DNA from 4 places in the Neorhizobium sp. DAR64862/K0K3 genome. Region 3 is predicted to be linked to each of the others. Evidence: predicted binding sites of a transcription regulator. Region 3 holds the regulator's gene; each other region holds the start of a gene.
What was found. Region 3 encodes LexA, which represses DNA repair genes until DNA is damaged. Its sites were predicted from a motif close to TGTTCNNNNTGTGTTCNG; they were not measured.
Positions count from the first base shown of each region.

Region 1: the regulator LexA is predicted to act here: its motif matches at 3,283-3,300, upstream of ACQY1L_RS13530 (YifB family Mg chelatase-like AAA ATPase).
Region 2: the regulator LexA is predicted to act here: its motif matches at 1,670-1,687, upstream of def (peptide deformylase).
Region 4: the regulator LexA is predicted to act here: its motif matches at 2,649-2,666, upstream of ACQY1L_RS20355 (DUF2461 family protein).

Region 1 covers NZ_CP191449.1:2,792,829-2,798,362, reverse strand. Annotated here, with positions in the region: gene dnaN (DNA polymerase III subunit beta) at 1-570, opposite strand, end outside; gene rsmI (16S rRNA (cytidine(1402)-2'-O)-methyltransferase) at 833-1,774, shown strand; gene ACQY1L_RS13540 (YraN family protein) at 1,784-2,155, shown strand; gene gshB (glutathione synthase) at 2,267-3,217, shown strand; gene ACQY1L_RS13530 (YifB family Mg chelatase-like AAA ATPase) at 3,391-4,923, shown strand; gene dut (dUTP diphosphatase) at 4,957-5,427, opposite strand; gene ACQY1L_RS13520 (peptide chain release factor 3) at 5,518-5,534, shown strand, end outside.
Region 2 covers NZ_CP191449.1:2,712,453-2,717,986, forward strand. Annotated here, with positions in the region: gene ACQY1L_RS13110 (ribokinase) at 1-382, opposite strand, end outside; gene ACQY1L_RS13115 (DNA recombination protein RmuC) at 432-1,553, opposite strand; gene def (peptide deformylase) at 1,750-2,265, shown strand; gene fmt (methionyl-tRNA formyltransferase) at 2,324-3,259, shown strand; gene truA (tRNA pseudouridine(38-40) synthase TruA) at 3,259-4,023, shown strand; gene ACQY1L_RS13135 (hypothetical protein) at 4,011-4,607, opposite strand; gene ACQY1L_RS13140 (hypothetical protein) at 4,656-5,276, opposite strand; gene dapE (succinyl-diaminopimelate desuccinylase) at 5,260-5,534, opposite strand, start outside.
Region 3 covers NZ_CP191449.1:1,550,812-1,556,345, reverse strand. Annotated here, with positions in the region: gene gltA (citrate synthase) at 1-725, opposite strand, end outside; gene ACQY1L_RS07530 (ComEC/Rec2 family competence protein) at 1,019-3,568, shown strand; gene lexA (transcriptional repressor LexA) at 3,549-4,268, opposite strand; gene ACQY1L_RS07520 (VOC family protein) at 4,461-5,336, shown strand; gene kdsA (3-deoxy-8-phosphooctulonate synthase) at 5,341-5,534, shown strand, end outside.
Region 4 covers NZ_CP191450.1:769,730-775,263, reverse strand. Annotated here, with positions in the region: gene ACQY1L_RS20370 (LacI family DNA-binding transcriptional regulator) at 1-696, shown strand, start outside; partial or broken gene ACQY1L_RS20365 (ribokinase) at 884-1,074, shown strand; gene ACQY1L_RS20360 (DUF3253 domain-containing protein) at 1,543-1,800, shown strand; gene ACQY1L_RS20355 (DUF2461 family protein) at 1,974-2,606, opposite strand; gene ACQY1L_RS20350 (DUF2256 domain-containing protein) at 2,828-2,989, shown strand; gene ACQY1L_RS20345 (LacI family DNA-binding transcriptional regulator) at 3,430-4,506, shown strand; gene ACQY1L_RS20340 (extracellular solute-binding protein) at 4,572-5,534, shown strand, end outside.

The DNA.
Region 1 (5,534 bases), 1.2 Mb from region 3:
TGGCGCCTTGAGATCTGCACGGGCAAGGCGATGGCCGTCGGTTGCGACGGCACGCAGCTTCAGGTCGCCACCGGCCTCGATCGTGTGAAAGAAGATGCCGTTCAGATAATAGCGGGTCTCTTCGGTCGAGATCGCAAACTGCGTGCGATCGATCAGCATCTTGAGATCGGTCGCCTTCATCTTGAATGTATGGCTGAAGCTGCCGGCGGTGAGATCCGGGAAGTCCGTTTCCGGCAGGCACTGCAGCGAGAATTTCGAACGGCCGGACTGCACGGTCATGGTCGCGCCGTCGGCGCTGGTGGCGAGCAGCACTTCCGATCCGTCCGGCAGCTTGCGGACGATTTCATAAAGCAGATGCGCCGGCACAGTCGTGGCGCCGGACTGTTCCACCATGGCCGGTGTCGATTCCGTCACTTCCAGATCAAGGTCCGTCGCCTTCATGTCCAGGCTCGCGTCGGACGCGCGCAGCAGGATGTTGGACAGGATCGGAATCGTGTTGCGCCGTTCCACGACGCGGTGCACGTGATTCAGCGACTTCAAGAGATTGGAGCGCTCAAGAGTAATACGCATGGACACTATCGCTTTCGACCGTGGCGATCCGGCTGGGCGGACCACCTGATATTCTCTGCCGGCCATTGCGCAGCCGGAACATGTGGACCGGCAAAATGGCAGACATTCGGATGCGAAAGCAAGAGCAGAACCGTCCCTGCGCCATTTGAATTGCTTGTTCATACCGCACTTGCACACAGAAAACGCAACGCGGCGAAACCGGACGCGCAAAACATCGCCGGCCTCTGCTTGCCGAAGTCTGCGGCCTCGACCATAACAGGCGATGACCCTCGACCAATCTTCAGAGCAATCCACCGAAACCGCTGCCGAACCCGCCAAGGGGCAGCGCGGTTACCGCGTCGGCAACACGTTCATCGCGTCCCGCCCCATCGAACCGGCGCTCTATCTTGTCGCCACCCCGATCGGCAATCTCGGCGATATCACGCTGCGTGCGCTCGAAACCCTGTCCGGTGTCGATGTGCTGGCCTGCGAGGACACAAGGGTGACCCGCGTGCTGCTCGATCGTTACGGCATCGTCAATCGCCCTTATTCGTACCACGAGCACAATGCCAACGAAGCCGGGCCGAAGCTGATTGCGGCACTCGAAGCCGGCAAGTCTGTGGCGCTGGTCTCCGATGCCGGCACGCCGCTGGTCTCGGATCCCGGCTATCGCCTCGGCCAGATGGCGATCGATGCCGGTTATCGTGTCGTGCCGATCCCCGGCGCGTCCGCCCCGCTTGCGGCCCTCGTCGGTTCCGGCATGCCGTCGGATGCTTTCCTGTTCGTCGGGTTCCTGTCTTCCAAGGACAAAGCCCGCCGCGACCGGCTTGGCGAACTTTCAAAGATCCCGGCAACGCTGATCCTGTTTGAATCGCCCCATCGCATCGCTCACACTCTCGTTTCTGCAGCCGATGTGCTGGGCGGCAGCAGGCTCGCCTGCGTCTGCCGGGAACTCACCAAGACCTACGAGGAGTTTCGCCGGGGCACACTGGCAGAGCTTGCCGCGCACTACGGTGACGGCCACAACGTCAAAGGCGAGATCGTCCTTCTGATCGAACCCCCAGCACCTGAAGAGGCGCCGGGCGAGGTGGAGGTCGATGCCATCCTCCAGGACCTTTCCAAAACGCATCCGACGGCAAAGGCTGCGACTGAGGCGGCGCGGATCACCGGCCTGCCGCGCAAGGATCTCTATCAGCGCCTCATCGCCATGAAGAACGGGACCTGATGGATCGCGATGGCACAACGGGATGAGATCGGCGCCAGACGCCGCAAGGCAGAGCGCCGCGGCCATGTCTCGGAGTATGTCGCTGCCGCCTATCTCATGCTGAAAGGCTACCGCATCCTCGCCATCCGCCACCGCACGAAGCTGGGCGAGATCGATCTCATCGCCCGCAAGCGCGATCTCTTGGTCTTTGTCGAGGTGAAGGCGAGACAATCCGAGATGAACGCGCTCGACGCCGTCTCCTACGCATCGCAGAAACGGATCCGGGACGCGAGCGATCTCTGGCTGTCGAAACGCAAGGACGCATCCGGGTTATCGCAGCGATACGACATCGTCGCCGTTCTGCCGGGAAGGTTTCCGCGCCATTTTGAGGATGCGTTCTAGGCCTCTGGCAGCGGAGGCTCCGCCGCGGCCTTGTCGGAATATCCCGGCCAAGGTTGCCTTTCGGGGTTCGTCGTCCTACATCAGGCGGGCCAATCCTAGGGGGCTGAAGTCATGGCGAAAATTCGCACGGTCGCATTTCAGATGGACCACATTTCCGGCATCAACATTGCCGGCGATTCCACATTCGCCATGGCGCTCGAAGCGCAATCGCGCGGTTACGAGCTGTTCCACTATACGCCCGACCGCCTGACGATGCGCGACGGCCGCATCTTTGCAGCCCTCGAGCCGCTGCAGGTGCGTGACATCAAGGGCGATCACTTTACCCTTGGGGAAAAGCAGCCGACCGATCTGTCGACGATGGATGTGGTGCAGCTTCGCCAGGATCCGCCCTTCGACATGGGCTACATTACATCCACCCATCTTCTGGAGCGCATTCATCCAAAGACGCTCGTCGTCAATGACCCGGCCTGGGTGCGCAACTCGCCGGAAAAGATCTTCGTCACCGAATTCGCCGACCTGATGCCGCCGACACTGATCTCCCGTGACCCGGCTGAAATCGCCAAGTTCCGCGAAGAGCTCGGCGATATCATCCTGAAGCCGCTTTACGGCAATGGCGGCGCCGGCGTTTTTCACTCCGCCCGCGATGATCGCAACTTCACGTCGCTGCTTGAAATGTTCGGCCAGATGTATCGCGGCGAGCCCTATATCGCGCAGGCCTACCTTCCGGCGGTGCGAAAGGGCGACAAGCGCATTCTTCTCGTCAACGGCGAACCGGTCGGCGCGATCAACCGCGTGCCCGCGGAAACCGACAGCCGCTCCAACATGCATGTCGGCGGCCGTGCCGAGGCGACCGACATCACGCCGCGCGAGAAGGAAATCTGCGCCCGTATCGGGCCGGCTCTGCGTGAACGCGGCTTCATCTTTGTCGGCATCGACGTCATCGGCGATTACATGACCGAGATCAACGTCACCTCTCCGACAGGCATCCGCGAGGTCAAGAAATTCGGCGGTGCAGACGTCGCGAGCCTGATGTGGGATGCAATCGACGCCAAGCAGAGCTGATAACCGTTCACATTTGTTCTCGTTATGCAACCTGATGCACGCTGTCCTCGTCTCATGCGCGAAATTGTTCACTACCTGTTCTTGAAATTCACCGTCAATCGTGCGAGCTTTCAACCTGCGGCACGGTAGGCGGGAATTTCCCCACCTTAGCTTGCGCAAGTGGGCGGGTCGGAATGGTCGCGCGTATCAGAACGGTAGCATTTCAGGGCATTGAGGGCATTCCGGTCGATGTGCAGGTCATGATCGGCCCTGGCAAGATCGGCATGCATATTGTCGGCCTGCCGGACAAGGCAGTGGCCGAAAGCCGCGAGCGGGTGCAGGCAGCACTGCATGCCTCGGGCCTCGCCATGCCGCCGAAGAAAGTCACGGTCAATCTCGCCCCGGCCGACCTTCCCAAAGAAGGCAGCCATTTCGACCTCGCGATCGCCGTTGGCCTGATGGCAGCGCTCGGTGCCGTACCCGGCGACATGCTGGCCGATTATGTCGTGATCGGCGAGTTGAACCTCGATGGAACGCTTGCAGCCGTCGCCGGTGCGCTTCCGGCGGCCATCAGCGCCAATGCGATCGGAAAAGGCTTGATCTGCCCAGCCGAAAGCGGCGCCGAGGCGGCATGGGCTGGACCCGGCGTCGATATTCTCGCCCCCCGCAGCCTGATCGCGCTCGCCAATCATTTTCGCGGCACGCAGGTCATGTCGCGGCCGCAGCCGGCGGTCCGTGCACCGCCCGCCAATCTGCCTGACCTTGTCGATATCAAAGGCCAGGAAAGCGCCAAGCGCGCGCTCGAAGTCTCGGCTGCCGGCGGTCATAACCTCCTGATGGTCGGTCCGCCCGGTTCGGGAAAATCCATGCTCGCAGCCCGCCTTCCGTCGATATTGCCGCCGCTTTCGGCAACCGAACTGCTCGAAGTCTCGATGATCCACTCGATCGCCGGCCAGCTTTCGGGCGGAAAGCTGTCGGACCGGAGGCCCTATCGCATGCCGCATCATTCCGCCACGATGGCGGCACTGGTCGGCGGCGGTCTGCGCGCCAGGCCCGGAGAAGCCTCGCTCGCGCATCACGGCATCCTTTTCCTGGATGAGTTTCCGGAATTCTCGCCCCAGGTTCTCGATGCGCTCCGCCAGCCGCTGGAGACTGGCGAATGTGTTATCGCCCGGGCCAACCACCGGGTCTCCTATCCGGCGAGCATCCAGCTCGTAGCCGCGATGAACCCGTGTCGCTGCGGCATGGCGGGACAACCGGGACATAGCTGCGCCCGTGGCCCGCGCTGTGCCTCGGATTATCAGGCACGTATCTCCGGCCCGCTCATGGACCGCATCGATATCCGTATCGATGTGCCAGCTGTCTCCGCAAGCGATCTGATCCGCCCGGCACCGGCAGAGCCAAGCGCCGGCGTGGCAAGGCGGGTGGCGGCCGCACGCGACAGGCAAAGAGAGCGCTTCGAAGGCGAGGGCCAGTACACGGTTCTCACCAACGCGCGCTGTTCCACCGCCATGATCGAGAAGTTCGCCGAGCTCGATGCGGGAGGGCTGCAATTGTTGCGCGACGCGGCGGAAAAGCTGAAATTCTCCGCCCGCGGCTATCATCGGGTCTTGCGGGTGGCGCGGACGCTGGCCGATCTCGACGAGAAGGATGGTATCGGGAGAATACACCTTGCCGAGGCGATCTCGTATCGGATGGCCGGGGAGCGGCCCACCGTATCCGCATGATTGACCTTAGACGTCACGGGTTTCTGACGAACTTCAGACGCCGGTGGATCCGAACCCGCCGGCACCGCGTGCCGTGGCACTTGCCTCGCTCACTTCGACGATCTGCGCCTGGGTAACGGGCGCGATCACCATCTGTGCGATCCGCATGCCGCGGGTAATGACGAAATCCTCGTCGCCCAGATTGATCAGCAGAACCTTCACTTCGCCGCGGTAATCGCTGTCGATCGTGCCCGGCGTGTTGAGGCAGGTGATGCCGTTCTTGAACGCAAGCCCCGAACGCGGGCGGATCTGCACCTCGAACCCGGCGGGGATCTCGAACACGAGACCGGTCGGCACCAGGGCGCGCTTGCCGGGTGCTATCGTCAGCGGCTCGCCATCGGTCACGGCGGCACGCAGGTCCATGCCGGCAGCACCTGATGTCTCGTAGGCGGGCAGATCCAGGTTCTGCCCGTGCGGCAGACGCAGGACATTGAGCACGGGTGAGGAGGGGGCTTGAATGGTCATTGCCCATTACTTTGCGCCGCAGCGCGGCAGGTCAATTGCAATGGCGGGCTTTAGTCGCTAGATACCGCGGCAATTCACAGGATATAAAAGATGGCCGAAACCATTGC
Region 2 (5,534 bases), 1.2 Mb from region 3:
ACATGGCCTCCACCGCGCCCTGCGCCTGCGCCTCGCCGATCGTGCCATTGGCACCGGGCACGACGGCGATCATGTTCTCGCCGCTGTCATCGCCGACCAGGATCAGTGCTGTGCCGGTCGAAATGTTTGTCCGCGTGACCGCTGACAGGTCGGTTCCGGATGCCTGGAGCAAAGCCAGCGCCGGGTCTGCAAAACCGTCGTTTCCGACCGCGCCGACCATGCGCACGTCGCTGCCTGCGCGGCGGGCGGCCAGTGCCTGGTTCGCACCCTTGCCGCCGGAGGCCGTCGCAAAGGTCGAACCCACAACCGTTTCGCCCGGGCCCGGCAACCGCTCCGTCGTTGCGATAAGATCCATGTTGATGGAGCCGAAGACGGTAATCATGCTGTGCCTGCCTGTTTTGTGAAATGCGGGCTGACACTGCCCGAGAGGATCAGTCCTCGTCAACTACCCTCAGGCGCAGCGATCCGGTGCGGCTCTCGACTGCGCCGGATGCCGGAGCTGCGGGGGTTGGTCCAGCGTGGGGTATCGGGGCGGCCACTGGTGCTTCCAGTTCGAGCGCTTCGATCCTTGCACCGCGCCGGCCGAGCTTTTCGGTCGACGTCACGATCTGCTCGACGTCCTTCTGGGCTGCGAAGAAATGCGATTGCAGCTTACGGGTCCGCTCGTCGAGGCGACCGAGATCCTCCATCAGCAAGGCCACCTCGCCCTGGATCAGATGCGCCTGTTCGCGCATGCGCTGGTCTTTCAGCACGGCCTGGATGACCTGGATTGACAGCATCAGCAGCGACGGCGAGACGATGACGATCCTCGCGCGCTGCGCCTTCTGGATCACGCCCTCGAAATGCTCGTGGATCTCGGCAAAAATCGATTCGGACGGCACGAAGAGAAAGGCGGTGTCCTGCGTTTCTCCGGCGATCAGGTATTTCTCCGAGACATCGCGGATATGGACTTCCATGTCGCGACGGAATTGCTGGGATGCGGCACGGCGTGCTTCGGGAGCAGCCGCTTCGCGAAACGCATTCCATGCCTCCAGCGGAAATTTCGCGTCGATGACGAGCGGTGGCAAGCTGTTCGGCATGCGGATCACGCAGTCCGGTCTCGACCCGTTCGACAGGGTCTTCTGGAATTCGAAGGCACCCATCGGCAGGCCGTCGGAAACGATCGCTTCCATCCGGCCCTGACCAAAGGCGCCGCGCGTCTGCTTGTTGGAGAGGATGGCCTGCAGTCCCACGACATCCTTGGCAAGGCTCTGAATGTTGTTCTGGGCAGCATCGATGACGGCCAGACGCTCCTGCAACTGGCGCAGGTTGTCATGGGTGGATCTGGTCTGTTCGGTAATGGTTGCGCCGATCCGGTGGGTCATGCCATCGAGCCGCTGGCCGACGACCTGGCTGAGTTCGACCTGGCGCGCGGCAAGCGTTTCGCCCATCGCCGAAAGCCTGCCCTGCATCTCACCCTGCATCCGCATCAGTTCCCCCATGCGGGCCTCGGCGTCTTCCGCCTGACGGCCGCTGCCTCCGGAAAGGCGCATGAGAAACAGCATGAGAAGCATGCCGAAGACGCAGGAAGCGGCCATCAGCACCATCGGGTGCTGGCTCTCCAGAAAACGGGAAATCTCGGGGAACAGGTCATTCATGGCGGCAAGCTAGCAGAAAACCGCGGATTGGAAAGATCAAAACAGGAACATTGATCGAAAACGGCGATCCGGGGCTGTTCCATCGGCGAAAAAGATAGGTTATGGGATCGCCATGACGATCAAGCCGCTTATCATTCTTCCAGATCCGCTCCTGCGTCAGGTGTCCAAGCCTTTCGAACGGGTGGACGACGCACTTTTGAAGCTCGCGGACGACATGCTGGAAACCATGTACGACGCTCCGGGCATCGGCCTTGCCGGGATCCAGATCGGCGTTGCCCGCCGCATTCTCGTGGTCGACGTGTCGCGCGAGGAGGACGAGAAGAACCCGATCGTCGTGATCAATCCGGAAATTATCCGCTCTTCGGACGAGCGATCGGTGTATGAGGAAGGCTGCCTTTCCATCCCGGAATACTATGCAGAGGTGGAGCGCCCCGCTTCCGTGACGGTCAAGCATATCGGACGCGACGGCAAGGAACACGTGATCGAGGCCGATGGCCTGCTCGCCACCTGCCTGCAGCACGAGATCGACCATCTGGACGGCGTGCTGTTCATCGACCATATATCGCGGCTGAAGCGCGAAATGGTGGTCAAGAGGTTCACCAAGGCTGCCAAGGCGAAGGCGGTCTAGCGATCGTTTGCAGGCAATCTCGGTTTGAAGGCGCGTTCCTTGCGGGCGCGAAAGGTCCATGTCTCTTCGCATCATCTTCATGGGCACGCCGGAATTTTCCGTGCCGACACTGCAGAACCTGAAGCAGGCCGGCCACGAGATCGTTGCGGTCTATAGCCAGCCGCCGCGTCCCGGTGGGCGCCGCGGGCTCGATCTCGTCAAGTCGCCGGTGCATCAGGCGGCAGAACTTCTCGGCATTCCGGTCCTGACACCGCTCAATTTCAAAAGCGAGGAAGACCGCGAGACCTTCAGGTCCTTCAAGGCGGATGTCGCCGTGGTCGTTGCCTATGGCCTGCTTCTGCCCGAAGCGATTCTGACCGGCACCCGGCTTGGATGCTACAACGGTCACGCTTCGCTGCTGCCGCGCTGGCGCGGTGCTGCCCCGATCCAGCGCGCCATCATGGCCGGCGACGACAAGACCGGCATGATGGTGATGCAGATGGAAAAGGGCCTCGATACCGGTCCGGTGGCACTCACCCGGGAAGTCGAGATCGGCGAGGCCATGACCGCGGGCGAGCTGCACGACCGCCTGATGCTGACGGGCGCCCGCGCCATGGTCGAGGCGATGGAGAAGCTGGAAGCCGGCGACCTGCCGCTGACACCGCAATCTGAGGACGGCGTGCTCTACGCGTCGAAGATCGACAAGGGTGAAACCCGCATCGATTTCTCGAGGCCCGCGCGCGACGTTCACAACCATATTCGCGGGCTCTCCCCGTTTCCCGGCGCCTGGTTCGAGGCCGAGATCAACGGAAAGCCGGAACGGATCAAGGTCCTCTCGTCCGCGATCGGCGCCGGACAGGGAGACGCCGGCACTGTTCTGGACAATCACTTGACGATCGCCTGCGGTGAAGGCGCCGTTTGTCTGACGCGGCTGCAGAAGGCCGGCGGCAAGCCGCTCGATGCCGCCGATTTCCTGCGTGGCACGGCGATGACGGCCGGAATGCGGGTCGCCTGATGCCACGTTACAAGATGATCGTCGAATATGACGGCACGTCCTATGTGGGCTGGCAGATCCAGGACAACGGTCATTCGGTGCAGGCCGCGCTGCAGAAAGCAATCCTGAAGCTGACCGGCGAGACGGTATCGGTCCGTGGCGCAGGGCGGACCGATTCAGGCGTGCATGCCTGGGGCCAGACGGTTCATACGGATCTTTCCCGCGAGTGGGTGCCTTACAAGCTGCGCAACGCCGTCAACGCCTATCTGATGACGGCATCGGAAAAGGTTTCGGTCATCGATGTCAGCCTCGTCGACGAGACCTTCGATGCGCGGTTCTCGGCCACCAAGCGGCACTATCTCTACCGCATTCTCAACCGGCCTTCTCCCTTAGCGCTCGAGGCGAACCGGGCGTGGTGGGTGTCAAAACCTCTCGATCATGAGGCGATGCATGCCGCAGCCCAGATGCTGGTCGGGCATCATGATTTTACCACCTTCCGCTCCACCCACTGTCAGGCGAAAAGCCCGGTCCGGACGCTCGACCGGCTGGACGTGACGCGCTCAGGCGATCTGATCGAGATCCGCGCTTCGGCTCAAAGCTTTCTGCACAACCAGATCCGCTCCTTTGCCGGAACGCTGAAGATCGCCGGACAAGGCAAGGTTACGCCTGAAGACGTTAGGGCAGCGCTCGAGGCACGCGACCGCAAGCAGTGCGGCCCGGTGGCCCCGCCGGATGGTCTTTATTTCATGAAGGTGGATTATCCCGACGACCGTCAGGACGGATAGACGCCCAGGAACCGCTGCAGCACCTCGGACAGAAGCATGTCCGGCACGATCAGCACCATCACCAGTGCCGTCACCAGCAGCGGCTGCGGGCCGCAAAGCATGCGCATCACTCGCGTCAGCGCGACGACGACGGCAACCAGCAGCGACAGATGTAGAAGCGCCAGAAATCCGGTCATGCCGATCGGCAGGATGAAGGCTGCCGCCAGAACTGCGTAGGCATAGGCAAACGGCACGGACAGCCAGTTGACCACGATCACCATCGTCGGGAATTTCTGGCCGAGCCCGAACAGCGCGCAGACGATGCCCACCAGAATGAGCGGCAGGATCCAGTCGATCGCCTCCAGCATGCCGAGCCGGAAGAAGAACAGGCCACCGGTCTTCGTCCCCGGCGGCATCGCCTGCAGAAACATCATCCGCCACCAGGCCCAGGTGACGAACATTGCCGGCAGACACCAGACAAAGGCCCAGAAGGAGCGCAGCAGGCCGCGGTCGGAGAGATCGAGCTGTTTGAACCCTTGCTCATCGCCCTTGATCAGCAGCCAGATGCCGGACACGTAAAACCGGACTTCAGCGTAGCTGGGCATCGGCACCTCTTGGATTGGGAATGCGGGAAGAATGTCCGCGGTGGGCAATCATGCGACCGTTACTCCAAGGCTTGTCTCCAGCCAGGACACGACGACCAGTTCGGTCAACACGGTGAACCCGAGCAGCGAAGCCCGCAACCATGGGGAACCGCCGACAACCGTCGTCAGGAGCCGCCAGTAGAGAAGAACTGCACCGACGAGAACGGCGAGCATGACGGCAAGCAATCCATATCGGTAAACGAGGCCCGCACCGAACAGGCTGCCCAGCGCAAGGCTGACCGGAAATGCCGTCACGTAAGACGCATAGACCAGTGGCACCGTGAACCAGTTGCGCGTCACGATCAGCGTGCGCAGCAGCGGTCGCAGTCCGAAGGCGACAGCGACGAGGCAGATGGCGAGAACCGGAACGATCCACTGCGCGATCTCCACCAGAAACATCTTTCCGGCGAATGCGATGACACCGTCACCGCCCCTTGGATGCGCCTGCGCATATTCGGCACGCTTGAACATCCATCCCGCGACGATCGCGGGCAGGCACCACAGGATCGCAAGGAAGGACCGGGCAACGCCTTGGTCGGAAATGTCGAAGGCGCTGAGGCCGCGCGCATCGCCGCGGATCAGAAGCCAGAGGCCACTTAAGTGGTGCCTGACGTCATGAAACGGCAGCATCGCCGAACCAGCGGGAGAGGAAGGTTCCGTAGATCTGCGTCAGTGTTTCGAGGTCGGCGATCGCGACACGCTCATCCACCATGTGCATGGTCTGGCCGACGAGGCCGAACTCCACGACCGGGCAGTAATCCTTGATGAAACGCGCATCGGATGTGCCGCCGGTGGTCGACAGCGCCGGCACCCTGCCCGTCACGGCCTCGACGGCGCCGGAGAGCGAACTGATCAACGCGTTGTTGCGGGTCAAAAAGACGTGGCTCG
Region 3 (5,534 bases):
GCGAGGCGAACCGTCGAGGTCGACGCGTTCTGTTCGTGATCCGCATGCAGGATGAAGATGCGATCCATGGCGCGCGACAGGACCGGGTTGACCTTGTATTCTTCGCACGGCACGGCAAAGCACATGCGCAGGAAGTTGGAGGCGTAATCCAGGTCGTTCTGCGGATACACGAAGGGCTGGCCGATATGGTACTTGTACGCCATGGCGGCGAGCGTCGGCATCTTGGCGATCATGCGCAGCGACGCAACCATCCGCTGGTGCGGATCGGTGATGTCGGTGGAATCGTGATAGAAGGCCGAGAGAGCGCCCACGCAACCGCACATGACGGCCATAGGATGCGCATCGCGGCGGAAGCCGGTGAAGAAGCGGCTCATCTGCTCGTGAACCATGGTGTGCATGGTTACGCGATGATCGAAGTCCTTCTTCTGGGCAGCCGTCGGCAGTTCTCCGTAGAGAAGCAGATAGCAGGTTTCCAGAAAGTCACCCTGTTCAGCAAGCTGCTCGATCGGGTAGCCGCGGTGCAGGAGAACACCCTTGTCGCCGTCGATATAGGTGATCTTGGATTCACAGGATGCAGTCGACGTGAAGCCGGGGTCGTAGGTGAAGGCACCGGTTTGCTTGTACAGGGCTGCGATATCGATAACATCCGGCCCAATGGTGCCCGATCGCACCGAGAGGTCGACTGTCTTATCACCAAGTACGAGATTTGCGCTTTGTTCCGTCATTCTGATCCTCCAACCTGTTGGCGGCATGGCGCCCAGAAAGCGCCATAAGAGTTAAGCGTCGCAAGTTAGCTATATGATCCTAAAGGTGATGCCAAGCGCTCCTGCGACATTTTGTGCAGCGCGAAAATAATTTAGGCAGGCCACGTTTAAAAGATGCCCAACCTCATGGTGTAAGAGGCCGTAACGTGAAGGAAAACCGCAGCTTGGCGAATGTGTTGACGAGGAGAATATAAACGCGCAGGTTGCGTTTATCAATCACCGTCTCTGCAGCGGAGCCGGCGGGATAATTCATCATGGCGAATGGCGGAGCGATTTTTGAGGCAGCCAGCAGCAAGCCGGTGATGCTTGCTTCGACACCCCACGCAATCGCACTCTGGATGCCCGAATCGGCATCGCAGACAATGCCCGCGGAAGTCCGGAATGATGGTCGAAACGACCATCATTCCGAGGATGTTTTCAGGGTATACGTGGTCAGAGACCGGCCCGTTTCCAAATGGCTGTGCACGTCGTTGAGCGAGGAGGTTTCCCACGGTCATGGGTTCCTCTTCCTGCCTGTCTTGCTGGGTGCCGGCGCTGCGATCTGGTTCGCACTTCCTTGGACGCCATCGCCATTCATTCTCGCAACCATGCTTGCGATCTCGATGGTGACCGCAGGGCTGACACGGTATCGCGCGCATCCGCTGTCTCGTGCCAACCTTGTACTCTGCATGCTTCTCTCCGGTTCTGCGCTGGCAGCGCTCGAAACCTGGCGGTGTTCGACGGTCGTGCTCGATTCGCCCGTCACGACGACCATCAGCGGGATTGTCGAACGACGCGAAGCGGATGCACAGCGCCGCTGGCGCTATATCGTGAGGATCGAGCAGACATCTGAGCCCACGCTCGCTCGTCCCCCGCAGCGGGTGTCGCTTCTTGCCAGAAGCCAACACGAACCTGCAGACATCGGAGAGCGCGTTTCCGGCCGTGCCCGTCTGTCGCCACCCTCTGGCCCGGCGCTTCCCGGATTGAACGATTTCGCCTTCTCCTCCTACTTCGATCAAATCGGGGCCGTTGGCTTCTTTTACGGCGCGCCTAGCGTACAACCGGCGATCGATGACCAACCCGGGTTATGGTCGGACATGCAGCGAGGGCTTTTTGCGCTTCGCAGCGCAATCGGCAATCGCATCCGCGATACGGTCAAGGGGGATGCGGGCGCTTTTGCTGCCGCAATCGTGACCGACGAGCGCCGTGCAATTTCCCGTGAGACGACCGAGGCGCTTCGTCTGTCCGGGCTGGCCCATATCGTCGCGATCTCAGGCCTGAACATGGCGCTGGCAGCCGGTATCTTCTTCGTCGGCGTCCGCTCCGTCCTGTCGCTGTTTCCAGGCTTTGCGCAGGCCTATCCGATCAAGAAGTTTGCCGCGTTCGGTGCGCTTGTCATGGCGACCGCCTATTACCTGATTTCCGGGTTCGGGGTTTCCGCCGAGCGGGCCTATATCATGATGGCGGTGATGCTGGTCGCCGTGCTCGTCGATCGACCCTCCATCAGCCTTCGCAACGTCGCCCTTTCGGCAATCATTATCCTCGCCATCTCGCCGTCGGAGATTTTGGGTCCGAGTTTCCAGATGTCGTTTGCGGCAACCGCGGCACTGGTGGCAGGGTTCGCCCTCTGGACGCGATATTTCGCGAAAGGTAAGGAGGATACAAAAGGTAGCAACCGGTGGATAACGGGTGTCGCGGCGACGTTCCATTTCATTGCCGGGATCGTGGTGACGTCGCTGATCGGCAGTACTTCGACGTCGATCTATTCGATCGAGCATTTCCACCATCTGACCACCTACGGCCTCGCGGCCAATCTCGCGGCCATGCCGATCATTTCCTTCGTGGTGATGCCGGCAGGGCTTGTTGGCATGTTGCTGATGCCGTTCGGGCTGGATGCTCCCTTTCTGTTCATCATGGGCGAGGGGCTGCGGATCGTCATTCGCATTGCCGAGATCGTTGCCGCATGGGGCGGCGATATTGCCATCGGCCGGCAGAACCCGCTTTTCCTGCCGCTGGCGACGGCAGGCTTTCTGCTTCTGACGCTGCTGCGCACGCCGCTGAGGCTGACAGGCGCGCTGTTCATGGCGGTGGCTTTGCTCTTTGCGGTCCGCTCAGGCTCGGCGCCGAGGCCTGATATCGTCATATCCGAAGACGGCGCGTCAGTGGGACTGATCCAGGATGACAAGATCACCCTCAATCGAACCCGGCCGCCGGGATTTATCTACGATCAATGGCGGCGAGCGCTGGTGCTTGAGACCGGAGAACAACCGCTCGCCTTGCCGGTTCTTGCCTCTTCGGAACCAGCGCGAGGTGCCAGCCTTGCGAAAAGTGATGACAGACGACCTAGACCACATTCGCGACCGGATTTGACGCGCCGGGAAATCGAATATGTCAGGGGCTTTCTTCAAGCATTCACGCCCGGACGATTTGCCTGTCTGCCGAAAATCCTGTGCGCGGCGCAGACTGCTCAGGACATCCGGATCGTCACTGTCGAAGACAACCGATACACCGGTCTTGCCTGCGATTTCGGTCGGATCATCGTCTCGCCCGGCGCACGCTTCGATACTTGCCGCTCCGGCGCCTTGCTTCTCAGCGGGCGGACGTTGCGCCGGACTGGCGCACTGGAAATCACCATTATTCCGAACGCGACAGCGCCAGACATCAAGATTACGGCGGCGATGCGAGACAGCGCACAGACCTCAAGCCGTCCGTGGACCGTCCACCGGTTCTGTGACTGGCGAACGCGACAATTCGACTTTGGCATCCCGGAGGCTGTTGCCGCGCATCTCCGGGATAACAGCGTTCTTAATGATAGCGGCGAATAAGGCCGACAAGCTTGCCCTGGACCTTCACCCGGTCGGGCGGGAAGATGCGGGTCTCGTAAGCGGGGTTCGCCGCTTCCAGCGCGATCGATGCACCCTTGCGGCGGAACCGCTTCAGGGTCGCTTCTTCCTCATCGACCAGGGCAACGATGATATCGCCCGGACTTGCGGTGCTGGCATTCTTGATGATGACGGTATCACCATCGAGGATGCCGGCATCGATCATCGAATCGCCCTTCACTTCGAGCGCGTAATGATCGCCGGAACCCAGCATCTCGATCGGAACGGCGATGTCATGGGTGTTGTTCTGGATCGCGGAGATCGGCACGCCGGCAGCGATTCGACCCATGACCGGGATGTTTGTCGAGAACGGATTGTCCGCCATGACCGGCGCCGGCTTCTGAGCGACGACCGGTTGCGTTTTGCCGAGGCTTCCCTCGATGACACTGGGAGAAAAACCCCGTCGCGGATGAAGGTTCGCCACATAGGCGTCAGGCAGCTTGATCACTTCGAGCGCGCGTGCTCTGTTCGGCAGACGGCGAATAAAGCCACGCTCCTCGAGCGCGGTGATCAGCCTATGGATGCCGGACTTCGATGCAAGGTCGAGAGCGTCCTTCATTTCGTCAAACGACGGCGGCACGCCTGATTCTTTCATCCGCTCGTGGATGAACAGAAGTAACTCCTGTTGCTTGCGTGTCAGCATGGACGGGACCCTCAGAATTGGAAACAAATGCAGAACGGACGCTATATGTTCTATCTGTGTTCCGCAAGCCCCAAATTTTTGCTCAAGAATAGTCTCATTTCAGCGTTCGATCACGTATTCAGTTCGTGCGCAGCACTTGCCGAGTTTCCCGCGATAGCCAATGTTCTGCGGAATAAGACTTTGGGGGTGTAAGTGGGTAACAAGTCAGTCGATCATTTGGTTCTGCCCGTTGCAGATCTGGCGTCAGCGCGGGGGAGGTTGACCGCTCTCGGCTTTACTGTGGCACCTGAAGGTGTTCACCCTTTCGGCACAGCCAATGCCTGCATATTCTTCGCGGATGGCTCGTATCTCGAGCCGCTGGCCATTGTGAACCGTCGGCAAGCCTCGCTTGCGGCAAAACGAGGCAACGTGTTCACCGATCGCGACATCCGCTTCCGCGGCCAGCGGAAAAGGGAAGGTCTATCGGCGGTGGTCGTCGGGACGCAGGATGCAGCGGCCGATCATAGCCGTTTTGTGGACGGGCACATGTCTGCGGGCGAGATGCTTCAATTCTCCCGCCCGATGCAGTTGCCCGATGGTGGGGAGAGCGAAGTCTCATTCCGTCTGGCGTTCGCGGCAGTTCCCGAGGTCGATGACATCTTGCTGTTTTCCTGCCAGCGCATGGCCGCATTACCGGCAGATCGCGGTGGTCTTGATGAGCACGCAAACGCCGTTACAGGCCTTCGAGAGATCGTCTTTTCTGCAGATGACCCGCTGGAGTTTCTGCCGCTTTTCGAAACCGTGTTCGAGACGCAACCCGAGCAAGGGAAAGACGGTCTGCGGATCGCAGCTGCCAATGCCGGCATCCGCATTCAATCCAACGACACGTTCAGCGACGAGTTCCGGTCTTCGATGAAGCCCTTGTTATCGTCGCGCCTCGCTGCGCGCGGGATCATCTTCAAGACCACCGATCTCGCCGTGACAGAGATCACCCTTGCTGCTAATGACGTCGCATTCATCCGCAGGGATGGCCGCGTGATCGTGTCGGCAGCCCCGGGGCAAGGTGTGGTTTTCGGTTTCGAGGAATAGTGAAATGACAGTCTCCGCCAATTCTGAAGTGTCCGTGGGCGAGGGGAGTTCGAAAGTCGTTTTCTCAAACACGGCAAAGCTCTCGCTGATTGCCGGTCCCTGCCAGATGGAAAGCCGTGATCATGCTTTCATGATCGCCGGCACGCTTGTCGAACTCTGCAAGAAACTCGGCATCGGCCTCGTCTACAAATCCTCCTT
Region 4 (5,534 bases), on a different replicon from region 3:
GCAAAGCTGCTCTCCAGCCTCGACAAGGAGGAGGTCGATGGCGTGGCTGTCATGGCGCCCGAATCGCCTCAGGTGCGAGACGCCATGGCGCGGCTTCTCCAGCGCAACATCAAGGTGGTGCAATTCCTGTCCGGTCAGGAAAAGCTGCCAGAGGCTGATTTCGTCGGTATCGACAACTTTGCGGCGGGTGCGAGTGCGGGCAAGCTGATGGGCATGCTTGCGGGTTCCCATCCGGGAAAGGTCATGGTGATCGCGGAAACCATGCAGTCGCTCGACAGCATCCAGCGCCGCCTTGGCTTCGACCACGTGATCAACAGCGCCTTTCCGCATCTGACCTGTCTGCCGTCCATCGAAACCCACGCCGACGAGGCACGTAGCCAGCAGGTGATGGCCCGCGTGTTGGCCGGCAACCGCGATGTTTCCGGAATCTACGTGCTGAGCGCAGAGGCTCGCGTGCCGATCCTGGCTGCTGCCGGAAACGTCGATCTCGGCACCATTGCCGTGGTTGTCCACGAGCGAACTCCCTTCACCGAACAGGCGCTCCGGGACGACCGTATCGATGCCGTGATCGCACAGGATCCGGGCCATGCGGTGCGCAGTGCAATTCGCATCATGCGCGCCCGCTCGGATGCCCGCGAGCCGCTCGCCGCACAGGAAAAGATCCGCATCGAAATTATACTCAAGGAAAACCTTTGAGCCATATGAAGGGCGGCGCGCGCGATTGGTCAGAGGCTTTTATTTGGCCGGATGCGGAGCAAATAAACGAGCGTTTACATTACTTGCGCCTGGCGGCGGGACTTCGGCGACCGGTGATGTGCAATAGGCAATTTTGGGAAAATCCAGAAAAGACTATGGCGGCCGTCGCCTCCAGACGGAAAGACAAATTTCTAAGACCGCACCCAGCCCCGCTGTCGTCGTTTTCGGCAGTCTGCATTACGACATCATCGTCAAATGTCCGGTCCGGCACGGCCGCGCAAAGGCGAAACAGTCACCGGCTCCGCCTGGAACCCGGCATGTTGCGGCAAGGGCGGCAACCGAGCGGTTTCCGCAGCCAAGGCCGGCGTGCGCTCGGCAACCCCGTATTCGGACAACGTCGAGATCTGCAGCGGCGTCCCGGTCATGATGCCTGCGACGCGGACGCGGGTTTTCGCCTCAAGTCCGATCAGCAATACCATCTATGACGCCTTCAGGTTCGTCACCACTGTTGCTATCGAGCAGTGGCTCAAGTATTCCAAGCTGACAATCAATGGCGCCTCCAAAGCCTCTGCGATGACGGGGTGGCGCATCGGTTAGATCTTGAGTAACGATCCGCTGCGTTTCCCGGCAACTGAGACAGCGTCAAAAGCCGCCGCATGGTTGAACGGTTTCCCATATCGCTTTGCCTGAACGAAGTAGCTCTCTCGCTTATTCAAAACGGAGCCGTCCAGCGCAACACCACCGCTGTAAGACATATTGCGCAGAGATGGTCTTGCCTGATGCTTTGCTGAGACAATGTAACTGTCAAATGACCCGCGAGACAGTTCAGTTAAATGGGGACGAGCCATGCGAGCGAATGCGGAATCGACCATTTTAAGTTTTGTCGTCAGTCGACCTGATGGGACGACGTGCCCGAGCGAAGTTGCGCGCAGCCTTGCAAATGATCACAACGCTCCGCTTGAGTGGCGTGACTACATGCCAGCCGTCCATGAAGCGGTTGATGCCTTGAGTGCGCGACGAGAGATCACCCTTTCCTGGAAATCTGTCGTAATGGGGGAGAGAGCCGGTCCCTACCGTATAAGTGCTCGCAAGCAAAATCTCTAATGCCGAGACGTCTGCGGCCACCTTTTTAGCGTCCTAAACAATCTCAATGACAGGAAACCGATCAAGCACATCCCGACCGTGCTGATAGTCGCGAGCCTACTTTTTCATCTCTATAAGCTTCGGGTCAGTAAGTTTGCGCGCAAGAGCCTTCCGGTTATCGGGGCTCGGGGAGCTTAGTCGTTGCCCGATTGATGTAATCGACCAGCGCGCGGGCAGCGGCGAATGATTTTACTATTTTCCTCGACAAGATTGGAGGACACGAGCATCTCGTCAGAAACGTTGCGACAGGCTCCGAAGTTTTTGAGATTGAAAAAGTCGAGCGCGTCGTGATTTCTGACGTACCCGCTGGCGCTCAAATCATGACCGCCCGTCAGACCATTTGGGAAATATGTCCGAAATAATGGACCCTCGACGATCCCTCTCCATTTGCCGGTGTGGCTTGCGATTGTTTGCCGCAAAATGCGGGCAAGCCGTGGCGGGGGTAGCAGCGCTCCGCCTCCGCTGTATGAGCTGTGCGGAGAGATTTGCATGTAATATGTCGCGGCTGCGTTCTTCGAAGGCGAAACTCGCAACGTGATGCAGCAGGTGCCTTTCGAGATAGACGCGGCACTCAAACATTTGCGGGGATCTCGGTTGGCCTCATCTACGCGCTTGTCGATCGACCCTGTGCTATTAGCTAACGCTAGGGTGAATTCAATTAAGTCGCGGCGCGCGCAATCAAGTCTAGCTCGGTTGTCGTCGAGCCACTCGGCGCCGTGATTACTGGAGGCTTCCTCTAGAAATTTAAAAGTCGATCGGTTGATCATCCACTGTCTCAAACATGGCAAACCCGCCTGTCATAGGGCAGGCGGAACGTAAAGTGAACAGAAATAGCTCGAGCGGACATGAAAAGAGGTTGAAGTCGGGTGCTTCCAATCGCTGAGTGCTTCCCCAGATAGGGTAGGGCTCGTGGAATTGCCACTTCGGTAACTGAGCGGCGAGTGGTTCGTTCGCATTTCGTAAACACGTTGAATAGGAGAGGATCCATATGGCGAGAATGGTCAAGAAAGCGGATCTGCCGATAAAAACGTGTGCGACATGCGGAAAACCTTTTGCATGGAGGCTGAAGTGGGCCAAGAACTGGAGCGACGTGAAGTACTGTTCTGAACGCTGCCGCCGCTCTAAGCTCAAGCCATTACCCACGTCATGATCACGTTGCTAGCACAATAAAGCGTGCAAGACCCGCCGAACGGTGGGTGTGTTGGCGCACGAGCGTATCGCGCCCTCGCAGAAACCTGAACGTGGCCGCAGCAACGGAGGCGAGGAACGTTTGCTCGTCGATCCTCCCAGCTGCAAGTGACCCTACCATACAGCTCTCGATTTGAAGGAGCCACTTACTGGGGACGGGCTTTTTCAAGATCATGCAAAGCCATTGGGTCCGGAGCCTCCTCAGCATCCCGCTGTAGGCGAGACCGTGAAGCGGATCTCCCATACGCTGAAGGCAACAAAAGCTACCTCCGACGGTCACCTATTCCCTTCCAGAAAGGACCCGACGATGCGATTGATTTCGCCTCCGTGTGAGGGCTTGACAGCCCGTCGCTCGAGCTAATACGTATTAGCTAATACGATTTAGCAAGTGTAGGGTCCGCGATGAACCGCAAGTCCACGGGTGAACATTCGGCCGCCGCTGCACCGACAAGCGCTGATGTCGCACGCCTCGCGGGTGTCTCCCAAGCGACCATTTCCCTCGTGCTCAATGGCCGGGATAGTGCCGTGCGCATTTCTCCGGAGACACGGGAACGCGTGATGTCCGCCGCTGCCCAGTTGGGCTACACGCCCAATCATGCCGCCAGAAGCCTGCGGCAGCGCAGCACCAAGATCATCACTTTCATTCTGCCGACCTTGGAGAATCCGTACTTCCTAGAGATCGCGAGTGCGGCGCAAGCGGAAGCCAGTTTGCGCGGATATTCGGTCACGATCATTTCGTCCCGCAACGAACTGAGCGAGTTTCACACTGCGCTCTTGTTGCAAGGGGCGGCTTACGACGGGATCATCGTCGCAGGACACAATAACTGCGCTGCTCCGGAACTACCTGCTCTCGTAAAGCGCGGTGTCGGCGTTGTCGTGCTGCAGGAGCCTAGCCCCGCACCGGGAATTCAAAGCGTCCGCGTCGATCTTGAGAGAGGTGGATATATCGCCACCCGCCACCTCATTTCGCTTGGACATCGGCGCATCGCACACTTTACCCAGGCGTTGCGAAGTTCGCATGGCGGGCACGACCGTATCGATGGCTATATGCATGCGCTTTCCGAGGCTGGTCTGCCATTCGATGAAGATCTCGTTGTGGTGACCGAGAATTCGCTGTCAGGCGGTGTCCTCGCCCTTGACCGCATCCTGGCGCTTGACGTCCCGCCGACGGCTCTCTTCGCCTATAACGACCGGCTCGCGATCGGCGCTTTGCATGGATTGCGCAAGCGCGGGCTGAGGGTGCCGGATGATTTCGCCGTCGTCGGTTTCGATGGCATTGCCTTCGGTGGCTTTACTGCCCCGACGTTGACAACAGTCGACAGCTCCCGGGAGGAGCTCGGGAAGCTGGCAATGCAAGCGGTCATAGATGCAATCGATAAGAAGGAAGGGCGGCAGGATCATCTGCTGCCCGTCAGGCTACTTGTGCGCGAATCGTGCGGTGGAACGGAGGTCGATTCGGAGGGAATGCCGCACAACTGAAAACGTGCCTTCCCGGCATGTGTGTCGAGGGAGGCGTTGGAAATTGACACTCATGGGAGGAAGACATGACGCAATTTATCAATCGACGTACCATTTTGAAGACCGGCGCGGGTCTCGGCGCGGGGCTTGTGACCGGCGCGCTCGGCATGCCGGCGCTTGCACAGGAAAAACAGCTGACATTTGCCGTCTGGGGCGGCGATTCAGAAGTTGCTGGCTACAGGAACGTGATCGCCAAATTTGAAAGCGCCAATCCCGGCGTCAAGGTCAAGCTTGATGTGATGCCGTTCGCGCAATTCTACCAGCAGGTCGATACGCGCCTTGCGGGCCGCCAGGCGCCCGACCTCTTCCGCGTGACCTATCAGCAGATCGGGCGATACGCGAGCAACAAGGCCGCCATCGACCTTACGCAGTATCTCGAGAAGGACTTCGGCAAGGGCTTCACACCTGCCGTCTGGAGCGCCGTCAACGTCAAGGGCACTCCCTACGCGCTGCCGCATCACACCGATACGTTTGCCCTGTTCTACAACGAGGAACTGTTGGAAAAGGCCAATATCTCGGTACCGTCCAGCCTCGACGAAGCTTGGACATGGGCGGCGTTCATCGACAACGCCAAAAAGCTCAAGACGCAGGGCGGCTCATCCTATCCGTTCGCCATGAGCTGGCAGAACGGCGCCGTGCATCGCTGGATGTTCTATCTCTACCAGCATGGCGGGCGCTTGCTGAGCGAGGACCTGACGGCCTCCCGCATCACCGAGAAGGCCGGCATCGAGACGATTGCATGGACACAGAGCTGGTTCACCGAAGGACTGGTTCCGCCCAGCACCTCGGTCAAGAGCGCCGAGAAGGTGCAGAACCTGTTCGCCAACGGCACGATCGCCATGATGCTGAATGGCAATTGGCAGATTCCCTTCGTCGAGCAGCAGATGAAGGCCAAATGGGGCGTCACCTACCTGCCGCGTGACGTCGCAATGGCCGACGATCTTGGCGGCACCTGCGTCGCGGTTTCCCGCGATAGCAAGACGCCAGAA